One region of the Paenibacillus sp. RC334 genome, then DNA from elsewhere that is predicted to be linked to it. Evidence: riboswitches for the same ligand, from Rfam matches in the RefSeq annotation. Region 1 holds a riboswitch; each other region holds the start of a gene.
What was found. A riboswitch is a leader RNA that binds a small molecule or an ion and turns the genes downstream of it on or off. The one in region 1 is predicted to bind thiamine pyrophosphate.
Positions count from the first base shown of each region.

Region 2: linked by a shared signal. The riboswitch ahead of thiM (hydroxyethylthiazole kinase) and the one ahead of QMK20_RS01800 (ABC transporter substrate-binding protein) in region 1 are both predicted to bind thiamine pyrophosphate.
Region 3: linked by a shared signal. The riboswitch ahead of thiC (phosphomethylpyrimidine synthase ThiC) and the one ahead of QMK20_RS01800 (ABC transporter substrate-binding protein) in region 1 are both predicted to bind thiamine pyrophosphate.

Region 1 covers NZ_CP125370.1:373,759-384,746, reverse strand. Annotated here, with positions in the region: gene QMK20_RS01810 (bifunctional 2',3'-cyclic-nucleotide 2'-phosphodiesterase/3'-nucleotidase) at 1-488, opposite strand, end outside; gene QMK20_RS01805 (pyridoxamine 5'-phosphate oxidase family protein) at 711-1,145, opposite strand; TPP riboswitch at 1,411-1,520, shown strand; gene QMK20_RS01800 (ABC transporter substrate-binding protein) at 1,721-2,767, shown strand; gene QMK20_RS01795 (MTH1187 family thiamine-binding protein) at 3,167-3,460, shown strand; gene QMK20_RS01790 (ABC transporter permease) at 3,457-4,233, shown strand; gene QMK20_RS01785 (ABC transporter ATP-binding protein) at 4,279-5,226, shown strand; gene QMK20_RS01780 (TatD family hydrolase) at 5,223-6,077, shown strand; gene nfsA (oxygen-insensitive NADPH nitroreductase) at 6,220-6,963, opposite strand; gene QMK20_RS01770 (DUF3226 domain-containing protein) at 7,268-8,026, opposite strand; gene QMK20_RS01765 (AAA family ATPase) at 8,032-9,132, opposite strand; gene QMK20_RS01760 (heavy metal translocating P-type ATPase) at 9,326-10,988, opposite strand, start outside.
Region 2 covers NZ_CP125370.1:2,770,426-2,781,413, reverse strand. Annotated here, with positions in the region: gene QMK20_RS12790 (glycosyltransferase family 2 protein) at 298-1,011, opposite strand; partial or broken gene QMK20_RS27670 (efflux RND transporter permease subunit) at 1,197-1,425, opposite strand; gene QMK20_RS12785 (macrolide family glycosyltransferase) at 1,583-2,770, shown strand; gene QMK20_RS12780 (fibronectin type III domain-containing protein) at 2,881-4,749, opposite strand; gene thiM (hydroxyethylthiazole kinase) at 5,044-5,850, opposite strand; TPP riboswitch at 5,914-6,023, opposite strand; gene QMK20_RS12770 (right-handed parallel beta-helix repeat-containing protein) at 6,117-7,289, shown strand; gene QMK20_RS12760 (metal-sensitive transcriptional regulator) at 7,496-7,762, opposite strand; gene QMK20_RS12755 (DsrE/DsrF/DrsH-like family protein) at 7,839-8,327, opposite strand; partial or broken gene QMK20_RS12750 (sulfite exporter TauE/SafE family protein) at 8,362-8,852, opposite strand; partial or broken gene QMK20_RS12745 (rhodanese-like domain-containing protein) at 8,916-9,819, opposite strand; gene QMK20_RS12740 (sulfurtransferase TusA family protein) at 9,816-10,403, opposite strand; gene QMK20_RS12735 (SDR family NAD(P)-dependent oxidoreductase) at 10,574-10,988, opposite strand, start outside.
Region 3 covers NZ_CP125370.1:746,167-757,154, forward strand. Annotated here, with positions in the region: gene QMK20_RS03625 (GNAT family N-acetyltransferase) at 1-159, shown strand, start outside; gene lepB (signal peptidase I) at 290-874, shown strand; gene rnhA (ribonuclease HI) at 974-1,411, shown strand; gene queG (tRNA epoxyqueuosine(34) reductase QueG) at 1,501-3,213, shown strand; gene QMK20_RS03645 (YneF family protein) at 3,321-3,575, shown strand; gene folE (GTP cyclohydrolase I FolE) at 3,627-4,220, shown strand; gene QMK20_RS03655 (lipoate--protein ligase family protein) at 4,341-5,186, shown strand; gene QMK20_RS03660 (Fe-Mn family superoxide dismutase) at 5,223-6,623, opposite strand; gene QMK20_RS03665 (alpha/beta hydrolase) at 6,879-7,916, opposite strand; gene QMK20_RS03670 (IclR family transcriptional regulator) at 8,216-8,959, shown strand; TPP riboswitch at 9,067-9,179, shown strand; gene thiC (phosphomethylpyrimidine synthase ThiC) at 9,363-10,988, shown strand, end outside.

The DNA.
Region 1 (10,988 bases):
TACACATTCGCATTTACGTAAGGAAAATCAGCTCCCTTGAGTGATCTTTCCAAAAAGTCGAGACCATAGTTAAATTCGTGGTTCCCCACCGTAGCCGCATCATAGCCCATAAAGTTCATCATCTTGTAGACTGGATGGACACCGCCTTCTTTCTCGAAGGTTTTGCTTCTGGCCATATAATCACCCAGTGGATTGCCCTGCAACAAGTCGCCGTTATCGAACAACAGGCTGTTTCTCGTTTCACTGCGCGCCTGCTGGATCAGTCCAGCTGTGTTAATCAAGCCATATTCGTTCGTTTCCTTGTCCGCATAGTAATCGTAATTCATCAAGGCCGCATGAATATCCGTTGTTTCCATGATCCGCAAATTCACTGTACCGCTATCCTTGGATTCGCTGGCAGCCCAAGACGGAGCGGCTGAAAACACCAGCATGTTACAGGCAACGACTGCTGCTGTAAGCCCTCTAAACCATTTTTTATGAAATATCAAAATATATCCCTCCTCATTAAGATGTAGGCCTCATACACATACTTTTGCACATATATGTAAGCTTTGAGCCCACCATTCCTATTTTAATCCAACGCCGGACAAAAGAGTAGTCATTTACTCCATTTATTTATGAAAAAATAATTAATTTTCCGCAAACATAAAAACCAGCAAACCTCCCAAATAACTCGGAGAATTGCTGGTTTCCTCATATTCTATCCAATTCTATTTCTCCCACACCTGACGTCCGGTTTGCTTACCCACATACTCAATACGAGTCGGATTCACATCCAGAATGACATAATCGGGGTCATCCGGGCCAGAAAACCATTCCTTCAACGAATCATTCCACACTTGTTTGCGGAGTCCCTCGTCAGCCGTTACCCGGACAGTAGCCTCAACCTCCACGACTTCCTTCGTACCGCCAACCTCATAGCCCAGCAGCAGATAAGCGTTTGGATTATCCTTCAGCTCTTCCACCTTATGTGTTTTGCGATCTGTCGCGAGATGAATGTTCAGCCCTTCGTTAAAAAGAGCCATATAGCGCACCTTCGGCTTGCCGCCTTCTACTGTACCCAACGAGCAAAATTTGTTGTTATCCAAAGCCTTTACAATGGCTTGTTCCAGTTGGCTGCGATCCAATGTTTCCGTTTTACCCACGGTACAACAACTCCTTTTCGCAAATTAGAATTCCTGTGAATGCCCATGCCATGATCCGACACCAGCTCATCAAACCATACCTGCGGCAGTTCTGTAAAACAACATCAACCGATGGGATCATGGTCATTTTCAGAACAAAGCTCACAGTAAAAGTGTACCCTAGCGTACAGCAAATGAACCGTCACTTCTTCCCCAATGCTGGACAGACCCGCCTTCTAGGCATATAATCGTCGTAGTAAACCCGAATTGAATAACCCATTCGACTATACAATGCCAGGGGTGCTGGAATCGGCCGGCTGAGAGTGTGTCCCAAGACACTGACCCTTACAACCTGATCTGGGTAATGCCAGCGTAGGAATGCTTAAGCAAGATGCGCCCCTTTTTTCTTATTACGGCGGGCCATCCCTTACTTTGGTATATACAAGCGCAAGCGTCCCGGAACATCGGGGCGCTTTTTTTGTTGAAGATGATGTTGTTGGAACAGATAGCGTCCGGCAGAAGTTATTTTTGTAAAATGGGAAACATAAGCTGTCTGATCCGACGGATTACGGGTAATAAAAGGAGAGAACACAACGATGAAGCGCATGAAAATGTTAAGCCTAGGGCTGATCAGTCTGTGGCTCATGACCCTGACTCTGACCGCCTGCGGCGGAGGCTCCCCCTCTGCACCACAAGGCGCGGCTCCTGCCGCCAATACCCAAGCGACCTCCCCGACCAAGGGACTCAAGGATGTTAAAGTCGTGCTCGACTGGACGCCAAATACGAATCATACGGGACTCTATGTCGCCAAGGACAAAGGATTTTACGAAAAAGCAGGCTTGAATGTCCAGATCGTTCAGCCCGGTTCGGGCGGAGCCGATCAAATGGTTGCTTCCAATGCTGTACCTTTTGGTATCAGTTATCAGGAGGGAGTCACACAAGCTCGTACGCAAGGGGTACCGCTCGTATCCATCGCTGCGGTCATTCAGCATAATACATCAGGCTTCGCAGCCCCGGTTGACCGCGGGATTAAGAGCCCGAAGGATTTTGAAGGTAAAAAATACGGCGGCTGGGGTTCGCCCGTAGAAGAAGCGGTCATGAAATCCATCATGGACGCAGACAAGAGCGATGTAAGCAAGGTGAAGATCATCAACATGGGTAATGCCGATTATTTTACAGCCGTGAAGCGGGATATCGACTTTGCCTGGATTTTCTACGCATGGACCGGGATTGAAGCCCAACTACGGGGTGAACCACTGGATATGCTGTATGTAAAAGATTATTCCAAAAGTCTGGATTACTATACACCCGTCATCGTGAGCAACGAACAGACCATTAAAAATGATCCCGAACTGGTCAAGGCCTTCATGGACGCGACCGCCCAAGGCTATGAATATACCATCGCTCACCCGGAAGAAGCCGCAGACATCTTGACCAAAGCGGTTCCGGAACTGGATAAAAAGCTGGTACTCGCCAGCCAAAAATGGCTAAGCCCGCGTTATCAGGACGATGCCGCCCAATGGGGCGTACAAAAAACGGAAGTATGGCAAAACTACTCCGACTGGATGTACGAACGCAAGCTGCTCAGCAAGCCTTTGGAAGTCGATAAAGCCTTCACAAACGACTTCCTGCCCAAGCGTTAATCTTGTAAATCGAACTTGAAAGTACCTTTGTGCCACTACGCAGTCGGTTGATGCTTCCGAAGCGAGCTTCCCTATGGAAGGCTTTTAAAGCGACCGCTAACGCTTGTACAGCACCATTCCGTCCACTTCGTTTTTATGTTCATTTTGCTTTTGTAAAAATGCCACACCAATAAAACCCAAAAATATGATGGTTTTAAGGTGGTTGGCAGCGCAGCGGTTCATTTGAATCTGGAGAAGCGCAGCGTTCGCCTTTGCCGTGGGATTCTTACCTTTTAAATTTATTCAATGAATCCCACGGCAACAGCGATCGTAAGATCAAATGAAACGCGGAGCGGTCTCACCCGCCTTAAACCACCATATTTCCCTAAAAACAATCCAATGAAGGACAGGTGAATTCACATGGCTAACACACTGCTCAGTATTCAAGTAATTCCTAAAACCCCCAATAACGAGGACTCTTACGTATATGTAGATACGGCAATTGAAGTTATTCAGCGCTCCGGTGTCAAACATCAGGTGAACCCATTGGATACGACCATGGAAGGCGAGCTGGACGAGCTGCTGAAGGTGGTTAAAGAAATGCACGAGGCACTGACGGAAGCAGGCAGTCCAAGCATCATTTCACAAATCAAAATCGCACATAACCCGCAGGGCATCAGCATGGATAAGCTGACCGAGAAATATCGCCCATGAATCCGAAAGGCAAAAGCGCATCCTGGTGGAAAAGCGTATGGCCGCCCCTTGTGGCGGTCCTCTTCTTTTTAGCCGCCTGGCAGGGGGCGGTTTCCTATTTACATGTTGAATCCTGGTTACTGCCAGCTCCGTCCCTGATCGTGCAGGAAGGAATGGCCCAGTCGGCGCTGCTTGGTGCCCATACTTGGGCTACCGTTCGCTTAACGCTGGCGGGATTTGCTATCGGCACAGCAACTGGACTATTGATCGCCATTGTTCTTCATACCATCCCTTTTCTCAAATCGGCTCTGTATCCGCTGCTCATTCTTAGTCAAAACATTCCGACCATCGCTCTCGGCCCATTGCTGATGGTGTGGTTTGGTTTTGGCGTGTTGCCCAAGCTGATGGTTATTACACTGGTCTGCTTTTTTCCTGTGGCTGTAGCGGCCATGGACGGGCTGACGAGGACGGACCGCACGATGATGAGCTATATGCGCATGTCGGGCGCAGGCCGTATGGCTATTTTCATGAAGCTGGAGCTGCCGCATTCCCTGCCACAAGTATTTTCGGGCATCAAGATTGCCGCCACCTACAGCGTGATGGGCGCGATCATTGCGGAATGGATCGGAGCCAGTGAAGGAATTGGATATTATATGAATTTGCAAAAATCAGCCTACCGCACGGATCTGATTTTTGCCGCCATTGGCATTATTGTTACACTTAGCTTGCTAATGTTCGTAGCTATTCTACTGCTGGAAAAATGGCTGGTACGTTGGAAACCCGACCAGGAATAGCTTCCAAATGGAACCAAAGGATACCAAAGAAAGGACGTGGCGCGTATGAGTCTGCATCCTACTGACTTATCACCGCAAAATATGGCTGGTGGACAACGAGCCGTGGAACCGCAGGAGCATTCTTCCACTTCTCCAGCCTTGGAACTGGACGGTATTAGCCTGGCCTTCCGGGAAAAGCGAAGCTCGCTGCCTGTATTGCAGGATGTATCCTTGAGCGTTCGACCTGGGGAATTCGTCTCCCTGATCGGTCCGTCCGGCAGCGGCAAAAGCACGCTGTTTCACATCATCGGTGGGCTGCTCAAGCCGCAGCTGGGGCACATCCGTATGAACGGACAGGACGTGACTGGGGAACGCGGGCATATCAGCTATATGCCTCAACAGCCCGCGCTTTTCCCGTGGCGTACCACGCTGGACAACGTGCTGCTCGGGCAGGAAAATGCGCGGCGTAAAGATACAACAGCGCAGCTCCGGCACAGCAGCGAACGCGAACGCCGTAAGGAAGCCCTGCAATGGCTGGAGCAGGTCGGGCTTGGCCCATTCGCTAAGGCGTATCCGCATACGCTCTCTGGCGGCATGCAGCAGCGGGCGGCTTTCCTGCGCGCGCTACTCAGTCCGCAAGAGCTGATGCTGCTGGATGAGCCGTTCAGCGCACTGGACGCGCTGACGCGCGGAGACATGCAACAATGGCTCCTGCGGATGTGGGAGAAGAACCGCCGCTCTGTGCTGTTTATTACCCACAGCATTGAGGAAGCGTTGCTGCTCTCCGACCGTATCTATGTACTGTCAGCACGACCTGCTTCGGTGATACACGTCGTAGACGTTCCCTTCCCTCGCCCTCGCAGGGAAGAAATCACCCTCGACCCGCGCTTTATCGAATGGAAGCGGAAAATGACAGGCTGGATGCGCGAGGAAAAGCACAGACTGGAAGGCGACACGGACAACACTGGAGGCGTCCGTGAGGATACTTCAGGTAATGGGGCGAAGCCGTTATGAATGACTCGAAGGATAAAAAACTGGACACGGCAGCACCAACGACGACGCCAGCACCCGCGCCTCTAATCGACGCGCACATTCATGTGGATAGCTATCCGTCTGAGCAGCAAGAGCTATTGCTCGCTTCGCTTGCAGATAGCAGTGTCGAAGCCGTCATAGCCGTGTCCATGCATCTCGCCTCCAGCCGGGCCAATTTGTGCTTGTCTGAGCGTTTTCCCGGGCTGGTACGACCCGCCTTTGGCTTTCATCCCGAACAGCCTCTTCCACCGCAAGCTGAGCTTAATCTGTTGTTCGACTGGATGGACAAGCATGCAGAGCATATGGTCGCCGTAGGTGAAGTCGGCTTGCCCTATTATAATCGGCTGGAAGCCTTGGAGAGAGGCGTTTCCTTTGACCTTGCTCCTTACATAGAACTGCTGGAACGTTTTGTCCGATTTGCGGGAAAACATAACAAGCCGATTGTGCTGCATGCCGTCTATGAGGACGCGGACATTGCCTGCGATTTACTGGAACGCCACGGCGTCACGCAGGCGCATTTCCATTGGTTTAAAGGCTCTGCCGCCACGACCGAACGCATGGCCCGTAACGGCTATTATGTCTCCTTCACACCGGATCTCTTGTATGAGGATGAAATCCGAAGTTTGGCAACACAGTATCCTCTCGGTCAGGTGATGGCGGAAACGGACGGCCCTTGGCCCTTTGAAGGGCCTTTTTCCGAACAACAGACCCATCCATGCATGACCGCCGAAGTCATTCGGGCGTATAGCAAGCTGACAGGTCAAAATGAAACTGTTGTTCGGCAATTATTTTATGACAATACGAGACGCTTTTACGCACTGTCTAATTTATAAAGTCGTTTACAGCATAAGCAAAGAACCTCCGAGTACGCATCCTATTGCCAGCGTAACCGGAGGTTCTTTGTATTTTTAAGCCTGTGCATGGATCTATAAGTTGTGAATAGGTCCCTGCTTTATTTTTATGTCTGCTCTACTTTTATTGCTTCAAAAATCCCTTTTGCTCCAAAAAAGACTTCATCTGCAAACGTGCAGGCTCGGTCAGTCTTGCTGCCATCTGCTCTGACCATGGGGTAGACCGCTGGCCACCTGTGCGTTCCTTCAAATATTCAGCCGATGTGTGATCATACAGATCCACAGCTTTCATCGTCTGATTTTTGTCGTAGCCGTTCATATGCAAAACACCGGACAGTGGAAGACGTGGACGTAAACCCTCTTCCTGATCCGGTACACCAATACACATACCGAACACTGGATATACCAGCTCAGGCAATCCCAACAGCTCGGATACCTCGGCTATTTTTGTACGGATGCCCCCGATGTAGACAATGCCCAAACCGAGTGATTCGGCGGCTACCGCTGCATTCTGTGCAGCTAACGCGGCATCAATGGTCGCAACCGTGTAATTTTCGACGGAACCTTCATAGGAGGACTTGCCCGGTTGATGGTGAACTGTGACCTGCTTCAAGCGGTACAAATCTGCACACCACACGAGGAACGCCGGGCATTGCTCAACGTAAGCCTGGCCACCTGCCAACTCAGCCAGCTTTGTTTTCAAAGAAGGCTCTGTAACGGCAATGACGGTATAAGCCTGTACATTGCTGGACGAGGAAGCCATCTGGCCTGCTCCCACAATAGCTGCGAGCTGCTCGTCAGTAACGGCATCTGACTTGAATTTTCGTACAGACCGATGATTCATCAACAAGGAAATCGTATCATTCATGACTGCTTCACCCCTAATCCATAATATAAGCTCTTTATCTGCGTCAAGCTGTGAGCATACGAAGAAATTCTTGCATGCTTGCATGGCACTCCTACAAATATTATGAAACTTTAGCGTAGGATAAGCAACCCGACAGGATGAAGGGTGACAGCATTGATAAAAAAAGCTGAACATAGCAAAAAGGCAAGCACGCTGGAGGTTAAATCCCTGCGTACTTGCTAAGAAACAGTCTGTTTGTATTCTAATAATGTCGCTACCCAAATCTTATAAATATTATATGAGTCAAAGTTCTTTCTACATCCACTCAGTACCTTAGTAAGTTTTTCAAAAAGTCAGTAATTTCTTTGACTGGTATCAGGCCCAATGTGCTTGAGGAAATCCAATCATTGTCTTGTATAGAGACTTGATTTGCTTTTCCTGGCTTTAAAATATTAGCTATGCAACCAACTACAACTTTTGCCTCGTCTGTTACTCCCCAATTATGTCTATACTGATCATCGATATTATTCACATAGTTTAAGGCACCTTTTAAAATCTCTGGATACACAACTTCAGCACACTGAATTAATGCATCCTCCAATGTGCCTTTATCTCTATTATTAGGGAAAACATGTATTCCTATACGAGGGATATTTTCTATAATCTCACCTGGAGATCCTATATTCGAAAACGCTAAGTCGTCATCTCCTAAAGTCTGAATTATATTTTGACAACTTATCTTGGCTTCTTCATCATCCGCGTCAATCAGAACGCCAACTGCACTTAAAAAACCATTTTCCTTCTTCAAAATATTTAACAAAGTTAACCTCAACACTTTTGCTATTTTGGTTATTCCTCCGGCAGAGTGTACAGCGACTGAGAAGTTGTTGCTCTGAAAGAAAACTGGAATAGAAACTCTTTTTAGTAAATCGCCTTCAGGAGGAAAGTTCTTTGGTATTATATCTAGCCAGTACTCGTCTAATTTAGAAAGTTGTTGAACTCTTTTAAAACCATTCGATTTCAAAACTTTCCCCACTACTTCAACATCGTGAGGACCTTCGACAACCAAATATGCATATTCCATTTTGCTTACCTCACATCCTGACCCAGCTCATATCTCAATGAGTACATATCCTCACCTATAAACCTTTTTGAATATGTTCTACTATCCGACGAAGGTTTCTCTAATCTATAGGTAGTAAGCTCGTTTAAATTTTCTGTATCTGCTGATAATATCGCATCAATGGCTTCTAAACTATGAGTTGTTACAAACAGCTGTACATTAAAATCTTTACAATTGCTGACAAGCCAATCAAAGAACTTTCTAAATAGTTTAGAATGTATAGCAGTTTCAACTTCATCTATTAGCAACACACCGTTTTTAGACTGTAATATAGCGGTCGCAATAGTTAAAATTCTCCGCACACCATCACCATAGACCGTAATCGGAACATACCCCATCGTCCTATGCTTAAAATAAGGAGTAGATCTGTTGCCATTAGGATCTAATATCTCTATTCCCTCAATATTCTCATCAAAATCTTGAAGTAAGTTGATGATACTATTTTTATTCCCCGACATAATAGTTGCTGAAATCGCTTTTGCTGAGATAGGCATTACACGATGATCCACAGGAGATACCAGATTTGTCTTGAAAATAACATTTTTCCGATCTCTTCGCATAACTCTTTGTGAATCGGTAATCAAATACTTTTGCTCTACTTCATCATTGAGTACTTTAGTTCTAAACATGATTTCAACTGCTCGTTCTTCTTCTACTTCTCCAATTTTCTCCTGTTGTTTCACACTATTCGTTAAATCCATAACAGATGTTTCATGACATTCAATATTACATTCTATAAATCCCGATTCTAATTTCGCTCCTAAATTAATACGTTCTCTGACTAACTCATTAACAGTCCCGTAAAATGCAACTGGAAAAGTCCATAGAACAGAGTCTACTGTCGATAGTTTCCGAGATAATATTGAAAATGTTCTATCTCTCCCTTTAGAAGTAGCAATAAGCTGAAATATATCCCCTGGACTTGTTATTAATTCAATACTTTCTAAAATGGAAGTCTTACCTACATTATTTTTCCCCACTAAAAGATTGAACTGACTTAAATTTTTCAACTCCAAGCCTTTAATTCCACGAAAATTTTCAATATATAAATCATTTATATGATTCAAAATTATCGCCCCTCCCTAACGTGCTCATACTTCATTATATTCCTCATTATTGACTAAATACTTTTACAATATAAAAAACCTTTAGAAGAATTATGTATCCTCCTCTGTGAATCGTGTAATTCCATTCTATCAAAGAACCGTTACTTAGGGTTTGAATTTTAAAAAGGGTTGCCCTAAGGACAACCCTTGATATCTACAGCTTCACCCGCTGGAGACGCAGTGCATTCAGCACCACCGAGACGGAGCTAAATGCCATGGCCGCTCCCGCCAGCCACGGGGCCAGAAAACCCAAAGCTGCAATCGGGATGCCAATCACGTTATAACCTAACGCCCAAAACAGATTTTGCCGTATATTCGTCATCGTACGGCGGCTCATTTCGATCGCATCGGGAATGCTGTTCAGGTTGCCGCGCATAAGCGTGATATCCGCAGCTTCCATCGCCACATCCGTACCCGTGCCCATGGCCATCCCGATATTAGCGGTAGCCAGCGCGGGCGCGTCATTAATGCCATCTCCGACCATAGCTACGATCAGGCCCTGCTCCTGAAGCCGTTTCACTTCTTCAGCCTTGCCCTCCGGCAGCACCTCAGCCAGCACCCGAGCAATTCCGGCCTCAGCAGCAACAGCTCGCGCGGTCCGTTCATTGTCACCCGTAATCATGATGACCTCAATGTTCATCGCACGCAGACGGGCAACCGCCTCCCGTGACGTTTCCTTGATCGTATCCGCTACGGCCACCAGTCCGGCATAGGAACCGTCCACCGCAATCACCATTGCTGTTTTGCCCGCGTTCTCCAACTCATGCATATGCTGCTCGGCAGAGTCAGCTATCGCGATGCCTTCCCTGCTCATCAATCGACGTGTACCTGCCAGTACCTGCTTGCCTTCCACATGAGCCATCACGCCATAGCCCGGAATATTTTCAAAATCCGTTGGCTCTACTAGCTCAATGCCGCGATCCGCAATCCCTCTTACAATGGCTTCTGCCAGTGGATGCTCCGAGCTTTTTTCCGTCGCAGCCAACAACCGCAGCAAATCCGTTTCACTCAAGCTTCCTTCTCCGACCATAACATCCGTCAGCACCGGCTTGCCGTTCGTAACCGTACCCGTCTTATCCAGTACCACCGCGTTGATGGAGCGGGTCGTTTCCAGATGCTCGCCGCCCTTGAACAGAATGCCATACTCTGCGGCACGTCCCGAACCCGCCATAATAGACGTTGGCGTAGCCAATCCGAGCGCACAAGGACAAGCAATGACGAGAACTGCAATCATCTTCTCCAGTGAACCTGCAAAATCAGCCGGTGTCACAAGGAAAAACCAGACGAAAAAGGTCACCACGGCAACAGCAACAACAATGGGTACAAAAATACCCGAGATTTGATCCGCGATCCGCTGAATAGGAGCCTTGGAGTTTTGCGCATCCTCCACGACCTTAATAATACGGGCCAATGCCGTATCGCCACCGACACGCTGGGCCTGGATACGAAGTACACCGTTTTTATTGAGCGTAGCTCCTGTGACCATAGAACCCGCTTCTTTTTCCACCGGGAGACTTTCGCCACTCAGCATGGATTCATCCACCGCCGAGCGTCCGTCCACGACCACACCATCGACAGGAATTTTCTCGCCGGGACGTACAATAAAAATGTCCTTCACACGAACCTGCTCAATCGGTATATCAAGCTCTTGCCCATCACGTACCACACGCGCTGTTGTCGCCTGGAGACTCATCAGGCTCTTGATCGCCTCGGACGAACGGCCCTTGGCTACTGCCTCGAACCATTTACCGACGAGAATGAGCGTAATCAGCACCGCGCTTGTCTCATAGTACAGTTCAGGCATTTTCATGACAGGC
Region 2 (10,988 bases), 2.4 Mb from region 1:
TTCTCCATATCGTGACAGAACATACCATCCCTTCTTGTCCCTTGTCTTCTTAGCTTAAGGCCGAGTGACATTAGTGGTTAAATATAATTTCCGGCATTCAAATTTTTTACGAAAGACGAAAATGTAACTTCCTATAAACCGCTTAAGCCATTTGCAGCCCTCTCCCCATTTTCTTGGCCAAGGATGCAAATATGGATAACTTTTTGACGTATCGGATATCTCCCCGTAAGTAACCTGCACCTTTATCCAGTAGAATGAGCAGGCCATCGGTACTTGAAGTGTTTTGCTATCTCTTCTTTAAACCTCTTTGTCTGCGATCGAACGGTAATGATCCGTTATCACTACCAATCGGCTCCCTTCTATATAAAAATCGTCTCCCGCTCTCCACGTATGGCTCTTTTTGTTCTGTCTCCGCTGGTATACATAATTGAAAGGAGATGTAGCATACGTTTTGAATCCCTTTTTTCTGCATTGCCTCAAAAAGGTTACATCCTCCCCGATTGAGCGGTCGGTGAAACGAACCTTTTTTAATACTTCCTTTTTAAATAGAATGGTACCACCTTGTACAAATTCTACATGTTTATTCGCTTCTTTAGGTGATCTGATCAAAAGCTTCTTGGAAGCACTCAAATAAACAAGACAAGAATGCTTGCCCACAATATCACTCTTGGTGCGCTTCAGCTCTTTAACCTGCTCTTTCAAGTAAAACGGCGAGTAGTAGTCATCATCATCAAATTTAGCGACCAACGAGAGTCGGGCCCTCGTCATTCCAGCATTTAAACATTGCCCTAATGATATGTTTTCAGGAACTTGATATACGGTAACATGGGCAGAGCCCCTAACGCGGTTTCGGTATAACTGCAGGTTCATGCTGTCATTATTCAGAATGATAATAAGCTCTTTACTTTTATAACGCTGTCTTCTGTAATTTTGCAGAATGTTGTCAAAAAATTGCGGACGATTGGTACATGCAATAATGGAAACACCATTTCTGGTCTCTTTTTTATTCAAGGGTCGCCCTCTTTTCTACTTGTTTGTCTTTCATCATATGAACAAGAATAGAATAGGGTGTAGGCTAATAGAGAAGTATAAAAAACAACACCTATACAATTCTCTCCTTTGGTACCATCTAAAATCTGTTTATACTGCTTTTGATGAATAAGACTACTCTTACTATTCGTTGTATCGTTATTTGTTTACATTTCCTTCTTATGCTTCCGTTTCAGCTTCAGATTAGCTACAACCATATAAAAGAGTAGGTACCACAAAAAGTGTTAGAATGGTTGAAAAGATCAGGCCGAATATAATAGTCGCTGCCCAACAGTTTGAATAGAATTTCTCCCAACGTAGCAATGGGGGATCATCCCGACAATCGCAGTTCGAGGTAAGCAAAATCGGACGGAAACGGGCAGAGCTGCTGCTAAGTTCGCAACAGTATAGATGGCTTCTTACGGTATGCTGAGAGACCTTAAGAGGAATATTGAAAGGATATCATTTGAAAATATAAATATTATTGTTATTATAGATAGAGAGATTCAGTGAAAACTGAGGTCTCTAACGATGCGTAAAGGAGTGATGATGAATGCTACACATATTAATGGTTAACTTTCCGGCAGAAGGACATGTGAACCCTACGATAGGGATTACGCAGGCCTTTGCAGCACGGGGAGATCAGGTACATTACATTACAACTGAGAAATACAAGGACAGACTCGAAGCAGTTGGAGCAACGGTTCACCTGCACCCCGATCTGATCAGGACTGCTTCCATCAACACTGCATCTCCGGCCGGATTGAACGCATTTTTGAACATTCATATTCAGACTTCGCTGGACATATTGGCAATTACTCAGAAGTTATCCGAAAATATTGATTTTGACTTTGTATTCTATGATAGATTCGGAGCTGGTGAGTTAGTTAGAGATTATTTGAATATCCCAGGTATTGCTTCATCACCATCCTTTTTAATTTCAAATAATCGGATGGCTAGCAATCTCTTTAGCTCCGAAGCAAAAGTGCCATTTCAGCTTGATGAACATGCCACGGCTTCACTGCATCTCATGAAAGAAAGATTCGGGGTTGCTCCTGAGGATATGGTTCAGTTTATGAACAATTCAGGGGAGCTGAATGTGGTATATACCAGCCGATATTTCCAACCGGACGGTGACCGTTTTGGTGAGGAGAACCTTTTTATCGGTCCGAGCTTCCCTGAGCGCAAAGGGGAACATTCTTTTCCTTTGGATGTATTACAAAATAACAAGGTTCTGTATATTTCGATGGGAACAGTTTTGGATCATGTTGAAGACTTTTTTAACACCTGTATTGAAGCTTTTTCCGATTTTGAAGGCATGGTTGTGATTGCAGCTGGTGAGAAGGCTGACTTTACGAAAATCAATCCGGCCCCTGAGCACTTTATTATTTCTCCTTATGTTCCCCAATTGGAGGTATTACGTCATGCAGATGTATTTATTACTCATGGTGGAATGAACAGCGTGAATGAAGGGATTCACTTCAATGTTCCCTTGGTCGTACTGCCCCAGGACAAGGATCAGCCGATGGTCGCGCAGCGGTTAACGGAACTTCAAGCTGGCTATCGAATAACCAAAGAGCATATCAATGCACATTCGTTAAGAGAGGCTGTACATGAAGTGATATCGAACGCAGCGTATAAAAAAGGAATACAAAAAATAAATGATAGCTTCCAGCAATCCGGCGGGACAGAAAAAGCCCTCGCAAAAATTGATGCTTATCTTGAAAAAGAACTCGCGTAAATCGCGGGCTTTCATACAAAAAAAGAGAAACCCTACGTCATGGAAATGACCGGGTTTCTCGACAAGCTGAGTTCCAAACTATTACTTTGAAATTGTTTTTACAGAAGCAGTTATTTTGTAATCGTGATTTGTTTGGATACAGCGTTATAGTTCACCTGATAGCCCGAAAGCTCACTAATGACTCGTAATGGAACCAGCGTGTGCCCGTTAATAATAACCGGAGCTGTGATGTTCGTCGAGTAATTCCGAGAATTGTTTAACTCGTACACTGCAAGGGTCGAATTCTTGACTTGAAGCACCACTTGTTTGCCATCGGTAAGGCGATTCATGATAATCTTTTTGGTCGCTTTATCATAGTTCACTTGGTAGCCCACACGTTCACCGATAAAGCGCAGCGGGACCATCGTTACCCCATTTATCACTCGTGGTGCCTGAGCCATCGTCGTAGTACGCCCATCGACATAAGCTGATGTAGATCCTGGTGTCAGGGTGAATGAAGTTGAATATGAGGAAAACGCATTGTTAGAGTATGAAGACGCTGTGCCAGAAGTCGATGTAGCTGAGCTTGTCCCGGTCGATGAGCTACTGGTACCAATCGCTCTATTGCGAATAGCTTCCAGCCGATCCAGAAGGTCGCTTTTACGTGTCCCGCTCGGCAGATCACTGATTGCGTCTCTGGCAGACCGCCAGTCGGAGGCGTTCAAACTGTTTTCCGCAATTCGCATCAAATCTCTTGCTTTCTCATAGTTGGATGAACTAGATGAAGACGAGGAATAGCTATAACTATCTGCACGTTCTGAGATCTTTACACCGCTAGATTCCCTTCCACTGCTATTTACGCTTGTGACCTTAATCTCATACCAGCGTCCTTCACGTAAATCCGTAATTTTGTAGGATTCAGAGGATGTAGTGCCCCTATAATCACCATCAACATATATTTTCACTTTTTCGGCCTGACTCGGCATATCGTAAGTAATTTTGATCCAGGTATCACTCTTGCTATCTACTTCAAGATTGGATACTTCCGACGAATTGGAGGACGTGCTGTTCGTTGTGGCAGTCAGCCTCACACCGGAGGACAATGCACCTGTGCTTCGCTTGGACCTGATCATAAACGTGTATGTCTGGCTTGCCGACAGATTGTTGAATGTATAGGATGTTCCTGTTGAATCGGTTACCAGTTGTCCGTCCTTATACAGACTGACCGTACTAATTCCGCTGGGCCTCGTCCAGGAAACAGTAACGCTATAGTTATTAACTGATGTCACTGAAGCTCCTGTTACTTCTGGCACTGTATCGACGGTGAGCGCTGTTGTCGTAACCGGAATATTGACCCCTCCAGATATGTTGCCGGATTTGTCCACTGTCTTAACTGTTACCTTATAGTTTGTCGAAGCAATCAATCCACTGAACGTATAGGACGTCCCTGTAGTTCGCTGCACCTCTTTGTCATTTAAATAGATAATGGCTTGGTTCAGGTCAGCATCCTTCGGCAATATATAATTCACAGTAAAAGCGTTGTAACCCACATTCGTCGCTGTCAGCCCGCTTACCTCTCCTGGTGGTGTCTTATCTACAGGAGCATCAACGGAAGCTGTTTTAGTCTGTACTGTAGTACCTTGAGATTCATTACCACTCTTACCCACCGTCTTCACTCGGAAGGTATATGTCGTATTCGGCTGTAAGCCGCTCAGCGTATAAGAGTTACTTAGGATGTTATCTACATACACGTCGGTGCTGACACCGATCACCTTTACATGGTCAAAATTGATGTCCGACGGGTTGGTCCAAGACAAATTCACCCTTGTTGTATCTAACGGAACCGCTGTCAGATTGCTCACCTCTGCTGGTGCAATACTCAGAGCAGCGGATTGGCTCGCCACCGCATCCGTCCCTCCCCAGATACCATATCCCGTATTTAAAATCAGTGTAGCCGTTGCGAACGGAGCCATCCATTGGCGCAAGCGCTTCTTATTCATGATCTATGCTCTCCTTGATAACAATATGTATTTGTCTAACCAGTAAGCAAGCTTACAAAAATCCACTGCTGCAATACATAATTGGCAATATTTGGCATGAGCAGTAGGTGCCCATTTAATAGTTATCGGAATATTTATAGGAAATGTTTAGACTGATCGACTCCATTGAGTTGTACTTCCGTTCCCAGACTATCAGTACAAGCTCTTGCCCCAATAGAAGAACAAGGACTTGCATACATAAAAAACCGCGCCCAGCGCGGATACCAAAGATAATCGTATGATTTATGCTTGATTTCAGAATATCCGATCTAGCGGGCGCACCCTACCGTACTGGCGTACATCGTCCGGCGTTATAGCGAACAGCATATTAAGCAGCTCGATCTGAAAGCTTCCTGGTCCTTCCGTGCCTTTTCGTTCCGCTGCCATTTCAGCAGCAACACCATATACAGCAAGCGCTGCCATACCAGCAGTAAGCCTGTCGTTTTCGACAGCAGTGAAAGCGCCCAGTACCGAAGTTAATAGGCAACCAGCCCCGGTAACTTTGGTAAGCAGGCTATGGCCATTTTCAATGATCCACCCTATACGGCCGTCGGTAATGACGTCTTCTTTGCCGGTGATTGCAACAATGGTATTCAGTTGATGGGCTGCTTTGACTGCAAGTTGTGAAATATTCAAATCACCTGTTTCTCCAGCATCGACACCTTTAATCTGCATGTCTTCGCCAATGATTTGTGCAACTTCAGCAGCGTTACCACGAACAATATCCACCTTGACCCGATCCAGAATACGGAGGGCGGAGGCTGTGCGGAATGGAGTCGCTCCCGCACCCACGGGATCTAACAGCACGGGTACCCCATGTTCATTAGCCGATAAACCAGCCACAATCATAGACTCTACGAGTTCTTCATTTAACGTACCGATGTTAAGTACAAGCGCCCCTGCAATTCGGGCCATATCTGCGACTTCCTCTTTGGCGTATGCCATAACTGGTGAAGCGCCGAGCGCGAGCAGTCCGTTCGCCGTGAAATTGGTGACGACCACATTGGTTATATTGTGAATGAGCGGATTCGTATCCCGCATATTTTGTAGCAACAAAGCCATATTATCTAACACAAAAAACAACCTTCTTTCTTCAGGAACCTGTGAAAGGCTGTTGGCTTATACATATGTATACACTTATATCCCTACGCTGGCATTATCCAACAGGTTCACACGGTCTACGACGGCTTAGTCGTACTCTCAGCTTGCTTCCACAGGCTCCCGTTATATTTTTTTCTAATGTTACGGGTTCGTCGTACAAAAATCAACAGGTAATTGCCATAAAGACATGGATCGCAATATGTAGAAAACGTTTGGAGGTTTACTTTTTGGACAAATCTATCGCCTCCTCCCCGTCTGCTGTTGTAGCCGCTGATGGATCGGGTGACTACCTTTCTCTAATTGAAGCCTTAGCATCCAATGAAACAAATATTTTTGTGAAAAACGGTATTTACAATGTTTCTTCTACTGTGCTGATTCAAAATCATGCTACAAAAATACAGGGTGAATCCGTTGAACATACGATACTCCGTCAAACCGATCCTTCAAAGGACTTAATTACAATTAACGCCAATGATGTTTCAATTACCCGTTTAACCCTAGATTCATTAACTCACTCTGCTCAAGCAGCTCTTGTTATTGCATCCTCTAACCGTACCCGCATTGAAGGAAATAAAATTTTAGGTACTGCAAGTATTTTTGCCGTATACTTTGCTGGTCCAAAGGTGGCAGCAGGCGCAGAAACGATTGCAGCAGTAGAAGAAAATCATCTCGATAATGAAAATGTGTTTGAAAATAACACCGTATATTCTGATTTTATAGGGGATGGCATATCCTTTTCTCTTCAGAAAAATGGTAAAGTGCGCTATAACAATGTATTTGGCTCCTCGATCTCTTTTTATATGTGCCGTGATTCCGAAGTATTGGGCAATCTCATTAAGGATTCTCCTCTCTCCGGTATCTCTTACTCATTGCCCGCTTATAACAATCGCATTGAAAGGAACATCATCCTTCGTTCGATCAATTCAGGTATTCGTGTTTCCCGCAATTTAGAGCACCCTATTTCATTAAGCAGTCGATACCATGGATTAGAGATTGTTTATAATATTATCTTGGACACTCGCTTTTTTGGCATTGAACTGGATCAGCTCTCTGGCGGTATTAACGTGATGTTCAACACGATTGATCATCCTGATTTCTCGGGCATCCAGGTTTTGCGATGTTCTAAAATCAATATTTCCAGTAATAACATTTCTAATTTTGGAGCATGGAAAGGGCGTGGTAAAATTCGTGATTGGACGAGTGATTCGAACGGTATTTATCTGGAAACGGATGTTCAACAATCCAGCATTCATTTAAATGAAATCATATCCAATGGAAATGGGGATTTTGGCATTCGGGTTACGAAGGAAACTTCTCAAAATCGTGTTTATTTCAATCAAAATTTAGGCACTTATGTTCAGTATTCCTTATGTATAGAGGGCAATAATTTTTTGAAATAATATTGCCCTAAGAAAAATTTTATGCTTATACCGTTGTATCTGTCCACTCATTCATGCCACCGATCATATTAACCGCATGAAAACCTTTTTCGCCAAGTAATTCACATGCCAGCCCGCTGCGGTTTCCGCTTCTGCATACCATAATCTTTTCTTACTTCGGATCAAGCTCGTGTTGTCTTTCCAGCAATTGACCGAAAATGACCTCCTTAACGGCTTTTTACTAGAAGCTGAATCGCTTCCTTAACAAGTTTATCTGTATCTCCACCAGCTTCTTGCTCTTCCAATATACAACGTTGCAGATTCTCTGCTACGATTTGGGCAATCGCTTTATCTGATGCGTTGCGTACGGCAGATAACTGGCTTACTACGTCCTTGCAGGACTGTCCTTCATCCATTAAACGAAGTACCCCACGCACCTGACCCTCAATTCTTCTCAGGCGCGTTTTCAGTTCATCACTATAATTGTAATCCATAAGGTATAGACTCCTTTTTGATTTAATCATATACATGTATAGGTATATTATAAACCAAAAAAATAATTAGGACACCCTAAATGAATAGATTTACCTTGCCTTGCGAAGCATCCCCCAGGTAGGCAGCTACTCCGGCATATTCCAAACCGTCCATCATCTCTTCCTGTTGCAGCCCTAGCAGATCCATGGTCATGGTGCAGGCCACCAGCTTGATTCCCTGCTCTTGTGCCAGCTCAATAAGCTGCGGAAGGGAAAGCGCATTATGCTTTTTCATGACATGCTTGATTATCTGCGGGCCGAGTCCTGCAAAATTCATTTTGGACAATGCAAGCTTTTGGGGTCCACGCGGCATCATCCAGCCAAAGGCTTTTTCGAGTAGCCCCTTATTTGTGCGTACGAGTTCCTCCTTACGCAGCGTGTTTAGCCCCCAAAACGTAAAGAAGATGGTCACTTCATGGTCGTAAGCTGCCGCACCATTCGCGATAATAAATGCAGCGATAGCCTTATCCAGCTCCCCGCTAAATAATACGATGGTTGTTTTTTGCTGAGTATATTCCTGATTCATCCTGTAAGCTCCTTTTTCACTACAACTTTCTTATTTAAACTCCTAATATGGAACTCCAAATTTTAATGGCAGTAAGAAGGATCAATACCACTAAACTGTATCGCAAAATAACTGGATTGATTTTCGCACTCCATTTGGATCCCAGAGATGCGCCGATCAAACTCCCCAATATCGTAAAAGCAGTTACGATAATCGGAATATGGCCCGTTGATATTTTACCAATCACACCGCCAATGGCGGAAATGAACACAATAGCGAGTGAGGATGCAATGGTCGTTCGGGTAGGAATCTTGAGCACGGTTAACATAATGGGAATAAAATGAATGCCCCTCCTGCACCTACGACGCCTGATATGATACCGACCAAAAAGGCAGACCCCACCGCAATCCATTTGTTAAACGTAATTTCGCTTGTGGATTGTTCGAGTTTCCCTTTATTTGGTATAAACATCAGCACGACGGCGATCATCGCCAGCATCCCGTAAATGATATTGATCACTTGTTCGTCCAGAAAATGAGATACCATTCCGCCGATCAGACCCAGGAGCACCATAATTCCATACAGAAGAATATCCATCATGCACCCACTTTAGTTGTCATGTATGGCACAGCGGTTAGGTCCTATTTCCATGTCTCGCTGTTCTTCTTCCGTTGGTGCTTTTTTTCCCATGTTGGTCTGCCGAATTTCTTGATAGGCATTAGGGTGTTCTGGTAAGTTAGCAGTCACTCTATTTCTAAATTCAGTCTCACTTTGCAGGCTTAAACCCGGATTCGTCTGGTAAATGTCTGCTAATCGTGCCGAAACTTTACCCCCTTTACCCAGCTTCGTGATGCTGCCAAAATGCGCAAGAAGTACGATCAATCTTCCGGCAAATCCTTGTAACGGGTATAAAGTGTGGTGTGCAGGTCGCCAACCCAATCCTCCACTTTCCCCGCCAAATCTGGACGGCCAATGGATTGAATGAACAAAATGTCTCCGGTCAGCAGATATTGCTGATCCACAATTAGGGATGTGCTGCCGATGGTGTGACCAGGAGAGTAAATCGGCTGGATGTTAATCGTTGTGTTACCAACCGTAATGGCATGACCATCTTCCAGCTTGGCATAATCAAAGGTCAGCTCTTCAGCGTCTTTGGATGGCAGCCAATAGGTTGCCCCTACGCTCTCCGCCAGCTTTTCATCCCTCCTTGAAGGTAAAATAGTTGGGCCCGCCCAGCTGCAACCAACTGTTCCGCGACAAATATAGAAGACCCTTCCTTGGCGCAGATGACTAACACGGGTTCATTATCGGGAATTTGCTCCAGTACATGGCCAACGCCATCCAGCAAATCGAAATACGGAAGGTTGATAATCTCAATCTGTTCGCCTTCCACCTTCCAATTGTTAAAATCACTCTCGTTGCGGACATCTACAATAAAGAGACGTTCTTGATTCAAAATAATTTTGGTCAATTCCTGCGCTGTCATGGCGTTGATTTTTGTTGTGGTATTCATAAGGATTCGCTCCCCTCAGTCGCACCTGTCCAGGCGGATATGCCTAAAGGCACATTTTTGACGTTTTGGGCGCCTTTGGCTGCTAATTGCTGGCAGGCCAGGTCACTACGGACTCCGGTGCGGCAAATCACTACGATTTCTTCATCTACATTTAGCTCATCGAGTCTGCTTTCCAGCTCTCCGAGAGGAATAGATTTTGAGCCGGGGATGCGTTTGAAAGCAAATTCTGCGGGCTCACGGACATCGAGCAACGTTATTTTCTCGTTTGCGGATAGTTTCGTCTGTAATTCTTCATGGCTTATCGTCCATGGAAAGGTCTGTTCTTCCTTCGTTTCATCGGGATTGGATTTACGTAAATAATGCTGCATCACATCTCCCGATTGAAGAGTGCCTAAATATTGATGTCCGGTGTTTTGGGCCCAGCTCTGTAAATCGGCTAGTGAACCTTTGTCCGTGGCTTGAATTTCGATAACCTGCCCGGCATTGAGTTCATTCATGGCTTTTTTCGTTTTGACAATGGGCATGGGACAAGCAAGTCCTATGCAATCCAGAATTTGATCTGCTTGGATGTTAGTTGATGACATTGTACATACCTCCGCTTATTTTTTGAGGGGAATGTAATCTAAAATTTTCATTATACATATACCCCTATGGGTATAAAAATAACGAATCGCACTCTCTTTGTCAACCTATTTGGCAGTTGGCGTTCACAGTTGCACGAATGAGTCCCCTTGATATAGCCTCATCATAGATATTATTGACATTTTTTCAATGCGAGTATGGTATCCGTTATACCTGTTTCAAAAGGTGTCTTGGGTATAGCCCCTACAACACGCTCGTATTTGCTACCATCCAGCACTACAGGTGTTTGGGTCAGATATAGCATCTCTACGATTTCACGAATCACCGGATTAAATAATCCGATCAGACGAAGTGCGGTTTTTCGCAGCGGAAAGACAGGTTTAATTTTACCACTCGCTTTTTGTGCAATCTGAACAAGCTTTTTGCCGGAAATCACACCCGCTCCCGGTATGTTCCAATTTTGACCGTAAGCTTCTTCCAGGCTGGCTAATTCCACGATCATCACTGCTGCATCGGGCAGATACACATATTCGCGTGGGACATTTAAGCCTCCTATGAAAATAGCCGGTTTTCCAGCAGCCACAGCC
Region 3 (10,988 bases), 370 kb from region 1:
TCTATGGAGCAGCGTTTTCAGCAACGTAAGGTTAGCCGCATCTGGGTAGCCGGAGACAAGCATAACAGCGCAGCCATGCCTTTGTATGAAGCGATGGGCTATGGGGCAAGCCAGATTTTACAGACTTTTCAGCAGCTCAGCATTTTGGCTCCTCATTAATCGGCAATGGATATAAAGAGAATCGAATATTTTCAAAGCTAATATTTCCATTTAGAGCATATCTGAGTAACCGTTGCAATCGGGTACGGGATATGCTTTTCTATTTATAACAGGGTTGAGGAGGTTTATTATGGACACACTGGCTCCTTCGTCAGGCCCGCTTCCTTCGCCGGAAACGTCCAAACATGCAGGTCGTTGGAGTTACATACGCGATTGGTTGGTGACTCTTCTGATCGCGATGACTGTCTTGCTGCTGCTGAACCTGTTCGTGTTTAATTTGTCTACGGTCAGGGGACATTCAATGCAGCCGACGCTGATGGAAAGCCAGCATTTGTTTGTTAACAAGCTGGTTTACAATTTTCATGATCCGGGCAGGGGTGATATCGTGATATTACAAGATCCCGACTCCAATCCGTCCAGTCCGAGATTTTTAGTGAAAAGAGTCATAGGCACTCCGGGGGATGTAATCCGGGTTGAGCATAATCATCTATATGTGAACGGTAAGCTGCAAAACGAGCCTTACACCGACTCTGAGATTGAGGACGGTGATTACGGTCCTTTTACAGTGGAGCCGGGGCACTTTTTTGTCATGGGCGATAACCGACACGCCGCGGGCAGCAAGGATAGCCGATATTTTGGCAGCATTAAATCTCAGGATTTGCTGGGGCGTGCGGAGGTTGTATTTTGGCCGTTATCCGAGTGGAAGTGGCTGTAGAGCAGCCATAGTCTGTATGCTGAAAATTAATGGGGAACGTGTGCAAATCGTCAGGACCATGACGGGCAGGCGGTTACCGATCAGGAAGGGAAGAGAAATATGAAAGAAGTGATGGTATATACCGACGGCGCTTGTTCGGGAAATCCCGGTCCTGGGGGCTGGGGCGTCGTTTTACTATATGGAGAGCATCGCAAGGAGTTGTCCGGGGCCGAAAAAATGACGACAAACAATCGCATGGAGATCAAGGCCGTGATCGAAGCGCTCAAGCTGCTCAAGGAGCCTTGCCATGTAAAGGTACACAGTGACTCCGCCTATGTCGTAAACTGCTTCAAACAGGGCTGGATTAAGAATTGGCTTCGTAACGGCTGGCGTAACAGTAAAAATCAGCCAGTTGAAAACAAGGAGTTATGGGAAGAACTGTGGGAACTGATGAGCAAGCATGAGGTTGAGTATGTGAAAGTCAAGGGTCACAGTGACAACGAGCTGAACAATCATTGTGATTTCTTGGCGACCAGCGCTGTTAAAAATTTACGGTAGCATCTGTGGCTATATTCTGTTGAAATTTGAGATATGGGGATTTTACAGAAATCCTCATATAAGTGATATGAAAGAGAGGTGAGTATCGGATGCAACGTGGACAGACACCAACGGCTGCTGGAACCGCTTTGACTTGGGCATCGCTCAAGCAGGAGATTATCGAAGCGGCTCCGGGGCTGGGCATCGACTCCATCGGGTTCGCATCCGCCGATCCCTTTCTGTCTCTGAAAGCAATATTGGAAGAGCATCGCGCCAAAGGCTATGAATCCGGTTTTGAGGAGCCGGACATTGATAAACGGATCTACCCGGAGCTGTATGGTTCGCAGCCTGCATCCCTGATTGCCATTGCGGTGGCTTATCCTTCCAAAATGAAGGACCCGCCGAAGTCGGACAAAGGCAAGTACCGTGGCATTTTGGCGCGTTCCGCCTGGGGTAAGGACTACCACTTGGTGCTGCGCGAGGCGATGGAAAAGCTGGAGGCTTTTATAGGTGAACGGGTTCCTGACGCGATTATGAAAAACATGGTGGATACCGGGGAGCTGTCGGACCGGGCCGTAGCGGAACGGGCGGGTATTGGGTTTAGCGGAAAAAACACGATGATGATTTCACCGACACTGGGATCATGGATTTATCTCGGTGAGCTGCTGACGAATATCCCTTTTCAGCCGGATGAGCCGGTTACGGACGGTTGTGGGGAGTGTACCAAATGCCTGGATGCGTGCCCTACGGGCGCGCTTGTCGGGCCGGGGCAGCTCAATGCCCAGCGGTGTGTGTCCTTTTTGACGCAAACGAAAGGCTTTCTGGATGAGGAATTTATGCTGAAAATCGGGAACCGGTTGTACGGATGTGATACCTGCCAAATCGTATGCCCGAAAAATCGGGGCCTCAACTGGGATCATCATCCTGAGCTTACACCTGATCCCGAAATTGTGAAGCCATTGCTGCTGCCGTTACTGGATTTGAGCAATCGTGAATTTAAAGAGAGATTTGGTCAAAGTGCGGCAGCCTGGCGGGGAAAGAAGCCGATTCAGCGCAATGCGGTTATTGCGCTCGGCAATTTCAAGGATATTAGCGCCGTGCCCAAGCTGACGGAGGTTCTGCTGGATGATCCGCGTCCTGAGCTTCGGGGCACGGCGGCATGGGCTTTGGGCCGAATAGGAGGGGAAAACGCAATGACAGCGATCAAGCAAGCATCTGAGAAGGAACAACATGAGCAAGTACGCGAAATGGTCGCGCAGGCGCATTCCAAACTTGAGGAACGAGAACAGGCTGAACAGCAAAAGGTCTTAGAAGGGCCGACTACGATCTATTATGATGAAATGGAGACACCTATAGGCATTTTAACGCTGTGTGCAACGGACCGGGGGCTATGCCGGATTGATTTTGGCGTTTTTCATGCGAAGGAGGCACTGCTTCAGCAATGGGCCCGTACATGGATCGGGGAGTATGTCTATGTGCAGGAACCGGAAAAGCTGCGCGAGGCTGCGGACCAACTGCGTGAATATTTTGCCGGGAAACGACGTGATTTCACTGTGGCCTATGATTTGAGGGGCACCCCTTTTCAGGAGCAGGTATGGCGTGAGCTGCAAAATATTCCGTATGGTCAAAGCGTGTCCTACAAGGATATCGCGGAGTCAATTGGCAGAGCCAAGGCGGTACGTGCGGTCGGAGGAGCGAACAACAAAAATCCGTTGCCCATTCTGATACCATGTCACCGGGTATCGGGTGCAAACGGGAGTCTGGTTGGATATGCCGGAGGCCTGCCGATCAAGATAAAGCTGCTGGATTTGGAGAAGGAATGAGGACAAACGTTTGCAAATTGTGATTTGCTAGCTGTCCCATGTTTTGCTATGATAGGTTCGTGTATAATTCAAGAGGTTTCATATAAATATACAGAGGTGACGACTTCGTGGTGTGGAATATTGTCATTCCGATCATTACCCTGATTGTTGGTTTGGTCGGGGGATTTTTCATCGGTGCTTATTATCTTCGCAAACAGCTTGAAAAGATGCAAAACGATCCTGAGACGCTGCAAAAAATGGCCAAGCAGATGGGTTATAACCTGAATGGGAAGCAAATGCAGAAAGCCCAGCAGATGATGAAGAACCAGCAGTTCTCCAAAAATCAGCCAGGTCAGCGTAAAAATCAGGGCCATCGTAAATAATGAGCAACATAAGCACGAATGCCGCATGAGGTTGCACAGAGGAGGATTACTGTGGCTGGCGTAAAAGATTATATTAACCGCAAAGCTGCGGATAACCGGGATAAAATCGAGTACCATGTGGAGCAAATTCTACAACTGATCGGTGAGGACCCCAAGCGTGAAGGCTTGCTGGAAACACCGGCACGCGTAGCGCGCATGTATGAGGAGATATTTGCAGGTTATGAGGTTGATCCCCGGGATGCGCTGGGTGTAACATTCGACGAAAATCACGAGGAGCTTGTGATTGTGAAGGACATCGTCTATTACAGCCAGTGTGAGCACCATATGGCTCCTTTCTTCGGAAAAGTGCATATCGGCTATGTACCCAGCGGCAAAATTGTAGGACTAAGCAAGCTTGCCCGTCTGGTTGAGGCTGTGACGCGCCGTTTGCAGGTTCAGGAGCGCATTACGGCACAGATCGCAGATATTTTGAATGAAGCGGTCTCCGCTCACGGGGTTATGGTGGTCGTGGAAGGCGAGCACTTGTGTATGTGCGCAAGAGGCGTCAAAAAGCCTGGCAGCAAAACGGTAACATCTGCGGTACGCGGAACGTTTCGTGATGATGCTGCGCAGCGTGCAGAGTTCCTCTCGCTGCTCAAGGATTGACCGAACAGGCGTGACGGTGATGTGATGAATAAAAAAGAGTGGTTTACGCATAGGCGTAGCCACTCTTTTTTGCTAACATGAGAAAAGGTGGACGTTAACTGCTTTGAAGGAGGATAGCGTATGGAGAATGTACATATGTCAGCAGACAAAACAACGGTTTTGCCTGATCTGCAATGGTTTGAAGCGCCACTCGTGACCACTCAGACGGATGTTTTGTCTCCACTGGCGTGGGAGGAACTGGCCTGCCGGCAAGTAGGGCAAGGAGCTGCGCCTGTTTTGCATCTATGGCGGCACCCGGCTGCGCTGGTGATCGGCCACCGGGACCGCAGGCTTCCGTACGCGCCGCAGGCGATGGAGCGTGTGCGGAACGCCGGAACCTCGGTATGCGTGCGTCCCTCGGGCGGAGCGGCTGTCATGCTGGACAGGGGGGTACTGAACCTGTCCCTGATCCTGCCGAATCCGCAGCGGGCGATCAGCCTGCATGAAGATTTTCGGCTTATGGCGGGGCTGATCAGCGATGCGCTGGCCCCGTGGTCCGCCGAGGCGCAGACCGGGGAAATCGCCGGGTCCTTCTGTCCTGGCGATTACGATGTCAGCGTCCGAGGCCGCAAGTTTTGCGGCATTGCGCAGCGGCGGCAGGCCAAGGCCTATATCATCACGGCCTTTGTGATGATTGAGGGCAGTGGCGCGGAGCGCGCACAGGTGGTGCAGCGGTTCTATGCGGAGGCAGCCGGAGCTGCGTCGCCAGGCGTGGCGCAACCGGATTATCCGCAGGTGAATCCGGCAACGATGCGCAGCCTGGCGGAGCTGGCCGGGGTGCCGTCGGTTGAGGCGTATACGGCATCGCTGCGCCGTGTAGTCGAAAGTCGGGCGGCAATTTTGCCTGCTGATGACTCATTGGTGCAGCCGCAAGGACTGATGGAGCAAATGAGAGCGCTCAGAGAGCGATACGATTCGCAGGTGTAGTGGGAAGTATGTTCCTGGCTACAGAGGAGTCTTAGCTTAGAACGGTTGCCATCTCAGCTTCGAGGCTTGGGTGTAGCGCTTTTCGACCTCAGGCCAGTTCACGACATGCCACCAGTCCTCAATGTATTTGTTGCGCTCGTTCTGATGCTTTAAGTAATAGGCATGCTCCCATACATCTATCGCCAGCAACGGAATGGACTCCCATTGAGTCAGGTTCTGGTGCTTTTCGGCCTGCAAAATTTCAAGCCGTCCTGCACGTGGACTCCACGTCAGGATAGCCCAGCCGCCGCCCTCGACCTTCTCGGCTGCTGAGCTGAATTGCTTCTTGAATGCCTCATAGCTGCCAAAGTCCTTTTTGATCTGCTCCGCCAGCGGCCCGCTTGGTGTTCCACCGCCTTGAGGACTCATAATCGTCCAGAAAAGAGTGTGCAGATAATGGCCTGCACCGTTAAACGCCAGCTCGCGTTCCCAATGCTTCACAAGGTCAAAATCGCCCGTTTTCCGGGCTTCCTCCAGCTTTTTCTCCGCTTTGTTTAAATCATTCACATAGCTTAGATGATGCTTGTCATGGTGGATACGCATCGTTTTCTCATCAATGTACGGTTCAAGCGCATTATAGGGGTATGGGAGCGGCGGCAAACGATGTCCTCCGATAGGAACAGGCCTGCCGGGGGAAGTTTTTTCCGTAGCCGAAGGCTCTGTCTGGCTTGACTGGACGCCTTTGTCTTTGTTCGCCCACGGTCCTTCCCACCTCGTGCCGCCTGTCTGCCCTGTCTGCCGCTCTCGCAGCGCATCCTCGGGGTAATCCTCACCCTCTGCCGCCACATGAAACAACGCAGTGGCCCGCGCAATGGAGCCGGGCTCCTGAAAGGGGTTGGTCGAGATCAGGAAATACTGGCTCTCATATGCCGCATGCAGTACAATTCCGGTGGATTTCGGCTGTTGTCGTAACGCATGGCTGTGCTCGGTCAGCAGACTGAGCTGCCGTACATACTCTTGTGACTGGCGGTTTGCGGTTTGCAGCAATTCGTCCAGACGACGATTCAGCTCTTGTGAGACAGGCTGTGAATCTGATGTCACTCCTGCCGTTGCCTCAATCGATTGTAGCTCTACTTGTGCCGATCCTGACCCCGATTCTCTCGATTGCCCCGGATGCCCGGCTTGTGCTTGTGCAGCCGCCGCCGACCGCTCCCATTGACGATGCCACGCCTGATCTGCCGGATCAAGGGCGCTTCGCTGCTCTTCAAGCAGCTCTATAGCGGTGCGTTCCGTCTGTTCGAATACCGTCCTCCAGTCATCCAGCAGCCGCACGTAGGCAGGCTCCAGGCCCTCTGTAGCGGACTTAATCACTTCCACATGCCAGCTTTCCTGCTGTTTCCAATGCCGGATTTCCTCCAGCACACGTAAGGGCAGGAAAGACCCGTAAGTACTCAGCATCGTTTTTACCTCCCGTATCCCACTATGGCTATCCGGGCTGGTCCCAAGAACCTGACCCGGATGCATACGTACCCAGTATATTCGCCGTCTCATCGGGAATATGTCTATAAACTCCCCGATCCGGCGCGGACATGTAATGTGGGGCAATGAATACATAGTTGGACGCAAAAAAAGAAGCCTCGCTGCGGCACGGGTTAAGTGTCCACAGACGGGCTTCTCTATGTTGAAAGGAATATGGCTTCTAAAATAGACCCCTTACTTCGTAGTCGTTTGTTTACTGGCATTAGCGATAGTTTTCTTGTCCTCCAGCTCTTGTACACCGCTTAAAAACGTCGATACCCGCCGCAAATACTCACGTGGATGCTCCCTGAAAATAAGCTCATGCAGCCCGTTTTTGACAATCCATACACTGGAAAGCGAGTTGGTTTGATTGGCAGCGAGCTTTTCCGCAATCGGGTAAGGAGCCTTTTCATCCTGCGTCCCATGTACAAACATGATCGGGAACGGATAGTTTTCCGCTTTGACCTCTTGGTATGGAATCTGATGCAGGCTGGTACCGTTCAAGACTGGAAACAGCAGCTCCAGAATTTCCAGAGATGGATGGCGCGGCAGATCAATTTGATTATGAATGTTATGGTACAGCGTATCCGGCTCCAGGAGGAAGGTGCTGTCCAAAATCATGGCGTCCACATCTTTGGTTTGCAAGCCCGCCTGAAGAGCAGTTCCTGCCCCCATCGAGAAGCCCCATACGATAATCTCCGAGGAACCGCGTTGCTTCGCAAGCTGGATCGCCCCGAGAAGCTGCTGGGATTCCGCTTTGCCTCCGGTTGCGACGGCTTTGCTATTTTGTGATGCGAATCCGTAATCGAACATGACAACGTTAAAATTCAAACGGTGGGCATAATGCGCCAGATCATACATCGGAATCCAGCTTTCTTCGCGGTTGGCCCCATAACCGTGGCTGAAAATAATCGTTTTCTTCGATTGATCCGCCGGGATATACCAGCCCTGCACCATCCGGCTGCCGTCCTTGGCGGGGAAGCTGACATCCTCGTAGGGCATTCCTTTGGCCTGCATCGGGTTCGAGTACAGTGGCGCGACGGTTGGATTCGTCAGTACCCATGCGATATAGGCGTGCAGGGTAATAAAGCAAAACAATAGAAAAAATACGACCGACAGCAGCAAGGCAATAACGACATGCTTGATTCGCAGCAGCCGGGGGTTGATCAGTGGGGTGGACGGCTCATGGACAGCATGCTGTAGCTGAGAGCTGCGCTGGGATGTCGAAATCATGTAAGAGCCTCCTTATATAAAAATGAACTCCGTTTCATAGAATTCTAGGTACAATTCCACTTGAAAATGATAGTTTATGTCCGTATAGATACCTATTATCGTATGATGCGTGTTATCCAAAGTCAACGGCTGAACCGGAAAAGTAAAAATGATGCAAAGATTTGTCGATGTTTGTTCTCGTTCTGTAATATGGCTGTCACAAAAACATTGGTTTACAGTAGCCGCGACTATTCTATATAATTTATGTAACCATGTTTCATGGTGTGAAACGAATATGGAACAAAGAGGAGCGGTTCACAATGGAAGACCGTAAATTAACGGTTCGCGCCGTGGAGCGTGCGCTTGATATACTGATGTGTTTTACTGGAGATTCCGATCTGGGTCTAACAGAGATTGCTTCCAAAATTGGTTTACATAAAAGTACCGTTCATCGGCTGCTGACCACGCTGGAGGATCGGGGCTTTGTCGTTCGGAATCCCGCAACGGAAAAATACCGGCTCGGCATCCGGATATGGGAGCTATCCACCCATCTGTCGCAAAGCGACGAGCCGGCGATCCTATTACAGCCAGCGATGGAAGGATTGCGTGACCGTCTGGGCGAAACGGTCAGCCTATACCTGCGCGATGGCAGTATGCGTATCCGCATTCAGGCCGTGCAGAGCAATCAGGCGATCCGCCGCGTTGCGCCAGTGGGTGCAAGCATGCCGCTGGCTGTAGGAGCCTCCAGCAAGGTGCTGGCGGCCTTTATGCCGCCGCAGGAGCTGGAAGCCCTGCTAAGCGGGGATGAATGGCCGCCCTCGGTAGACCCGGAGGTCTATAAGGCTCAATTGCAGGATATTCGTGAGAAGGGCTATGCGACCAGCTATGAGGAGCGGGAGCCGGGCGCTGCTGCTGTGGCTGCGCCTATCGTGAATCGGAAGGGACAGGTCGCTGCGGCCTTGTCTGTATCCGGTCCGGTCAGCCGACTAGCGCCCGAGACGTTGCATGATTTTGCACCGATTTTGATCGAGGCGGCAAAGGAAATGGGGCTTATGCTTCCATAATCTTTGGAAAAAGGGACCAGAGAAGGGTTGCCAAAGCCGTAAATTTGAAGTAATCTGATGGGGATGGCGGGTTGTCAGTTATAGCCGCCTCATGCGAATAGAATTATCACAGTTACTGGGGGAGCCTGTAATGCCGGGCTGAGATGGAATCGCACTAGATTCCGGACCCTTTGCACCTGATCTGGATCATACCAGCGTAGGGAAGTAATCGGCCATTGAAATGTATACGTAGCCGCTGTCTATGGCAATGCATCGGAGTATGATTCCGCGTGCGTAGCCGTCTGCATAGCTGTTTCGTTAGATTAGCCGGTTCCCTGGGGAACCGGCTTTTTTGCATAGATCAGCCAGCCTGGGGATGGTTCCGGATCGGTGTGTCATTTCATCGAAACGGGAGGAATGGACAATGAAACCGACAGAAACAGAAGGAACAGCAGGGAACGCAGTGGATGAACAGACAGGAGGGGTGAAGCCCTTTCCGGGGAGCCGCAAGGTATATATTCAAGGCTCGCGGCCGGACATTGCCGTACCGGAGCGTGAAATCGCCCTGCATCCCACACATACGCCACAGGGCACGGAGCATCATGAGCCGTTACGTGTGTACGATACGAGCGGTCCCATGACCGACGAAGCCTATCAGGTCGATATCCGTCAGGGCTTGCCTCAATTACGGCGGGCTTGGGCACTGGAACGGGGCGATGTGGAGGCTTACGAGGGGCGTGCCGTCAAGCCAGAGGATAACGGGTTGAAGCCCGGCTCCAAACGGGAGACGGCTGAATTTCCCGGCGTTACCAACCGTCCGCTCCGTGCGCGGCAAGGGCGTAGTGTAACGCAAATGCATTATGCGCGGCAAGGGATCATTACGCCCGAAATGGAATTTTCATCCATCCGCGAAGGGGTGGAACCTGAGTTTGTTCGACAGGAGTTGGCGGCTGGACGAGCCATTTTGCCTTCAAATATCAACCATCCGGAAAGTGAGCCGATGGTGATTGGGCGTCATTTTCACGTGAAGATTAATGCGAACATTGGTAATTCTGCGGTTACGTCCTCCATCGAGGAGGAAGTGGAGAAAATGACCTGGGCTGTACGCTGGGGCTCGGATACGGTCATGGACCTGTCCACAGGCCGTAACATCCATACGACACGTGAATGGATCATCCGTAACTCCCCTGTGCCGATTGGGACTGTACCACTGTATCAGGCGCTTGAAAAGGTGAACGGCGAAGCCGAGGCGCTAACGTGGGAGCTGTATCGTGACACGCTGATTGAGCAGGCGGAGCAGGGCGTGGACTATTTCACCATTCATGCGGGCGTGCTGCTGCGGTATATTCCGATGACGGCAAGTAGAATGACAGGAATTGTGTCCCGTGGAGGGTCGATTATGGCGGCATGGTGCCTTGCGCACCATCAGGAGAACTTTTTGTACACGCATTTTGAGGAAATATGCGAAATCATGAAAGCCTACGATGTGGCCTTTTCCCTCGGGGATGGTCTGCGTCCGGGTAGTATCTATGATGCGAATGATGAGGCACAGTTTGCTGAGCTGGATACGTTGGGTGAGTTAACGCAAATTGCCTGGAGGCACGACGTTCAGGTCATGATTGAAGGACCGGGACATGTCCCGATGCACAAAATCAAGGAGAATGTGGAACTGCAAATGGAAATTTGCAAGGAAGCTCCCTTTTATACACTGGGACCGCTCACGACGGATATTGCACCCGGATATGATCATATTACCTCGGCTATCGGGGCGGCAATGATCGGTTGGTTCGGGACGTCCATGCTATGCTATGTTACGCCGAAGGAGCATTTGGGCCTGCCGAACAAGGATGATGTCCGCGAGGGTGTCATTACCTACAAAATTGCGGCACATGCTGCCGATCTGGCAAAAGGCCATCCACGGGCGCAGCAGCGGGACGATGCTTTGTCCAAGGCACGCTTTGAATTCCGCTGGCGCGATCAGTTCAATCTTTCGCTCGACCCTGAGCGGGCTCTGTCCTACCATGATGAGACGCTGCCAGCAGAGGGAGCC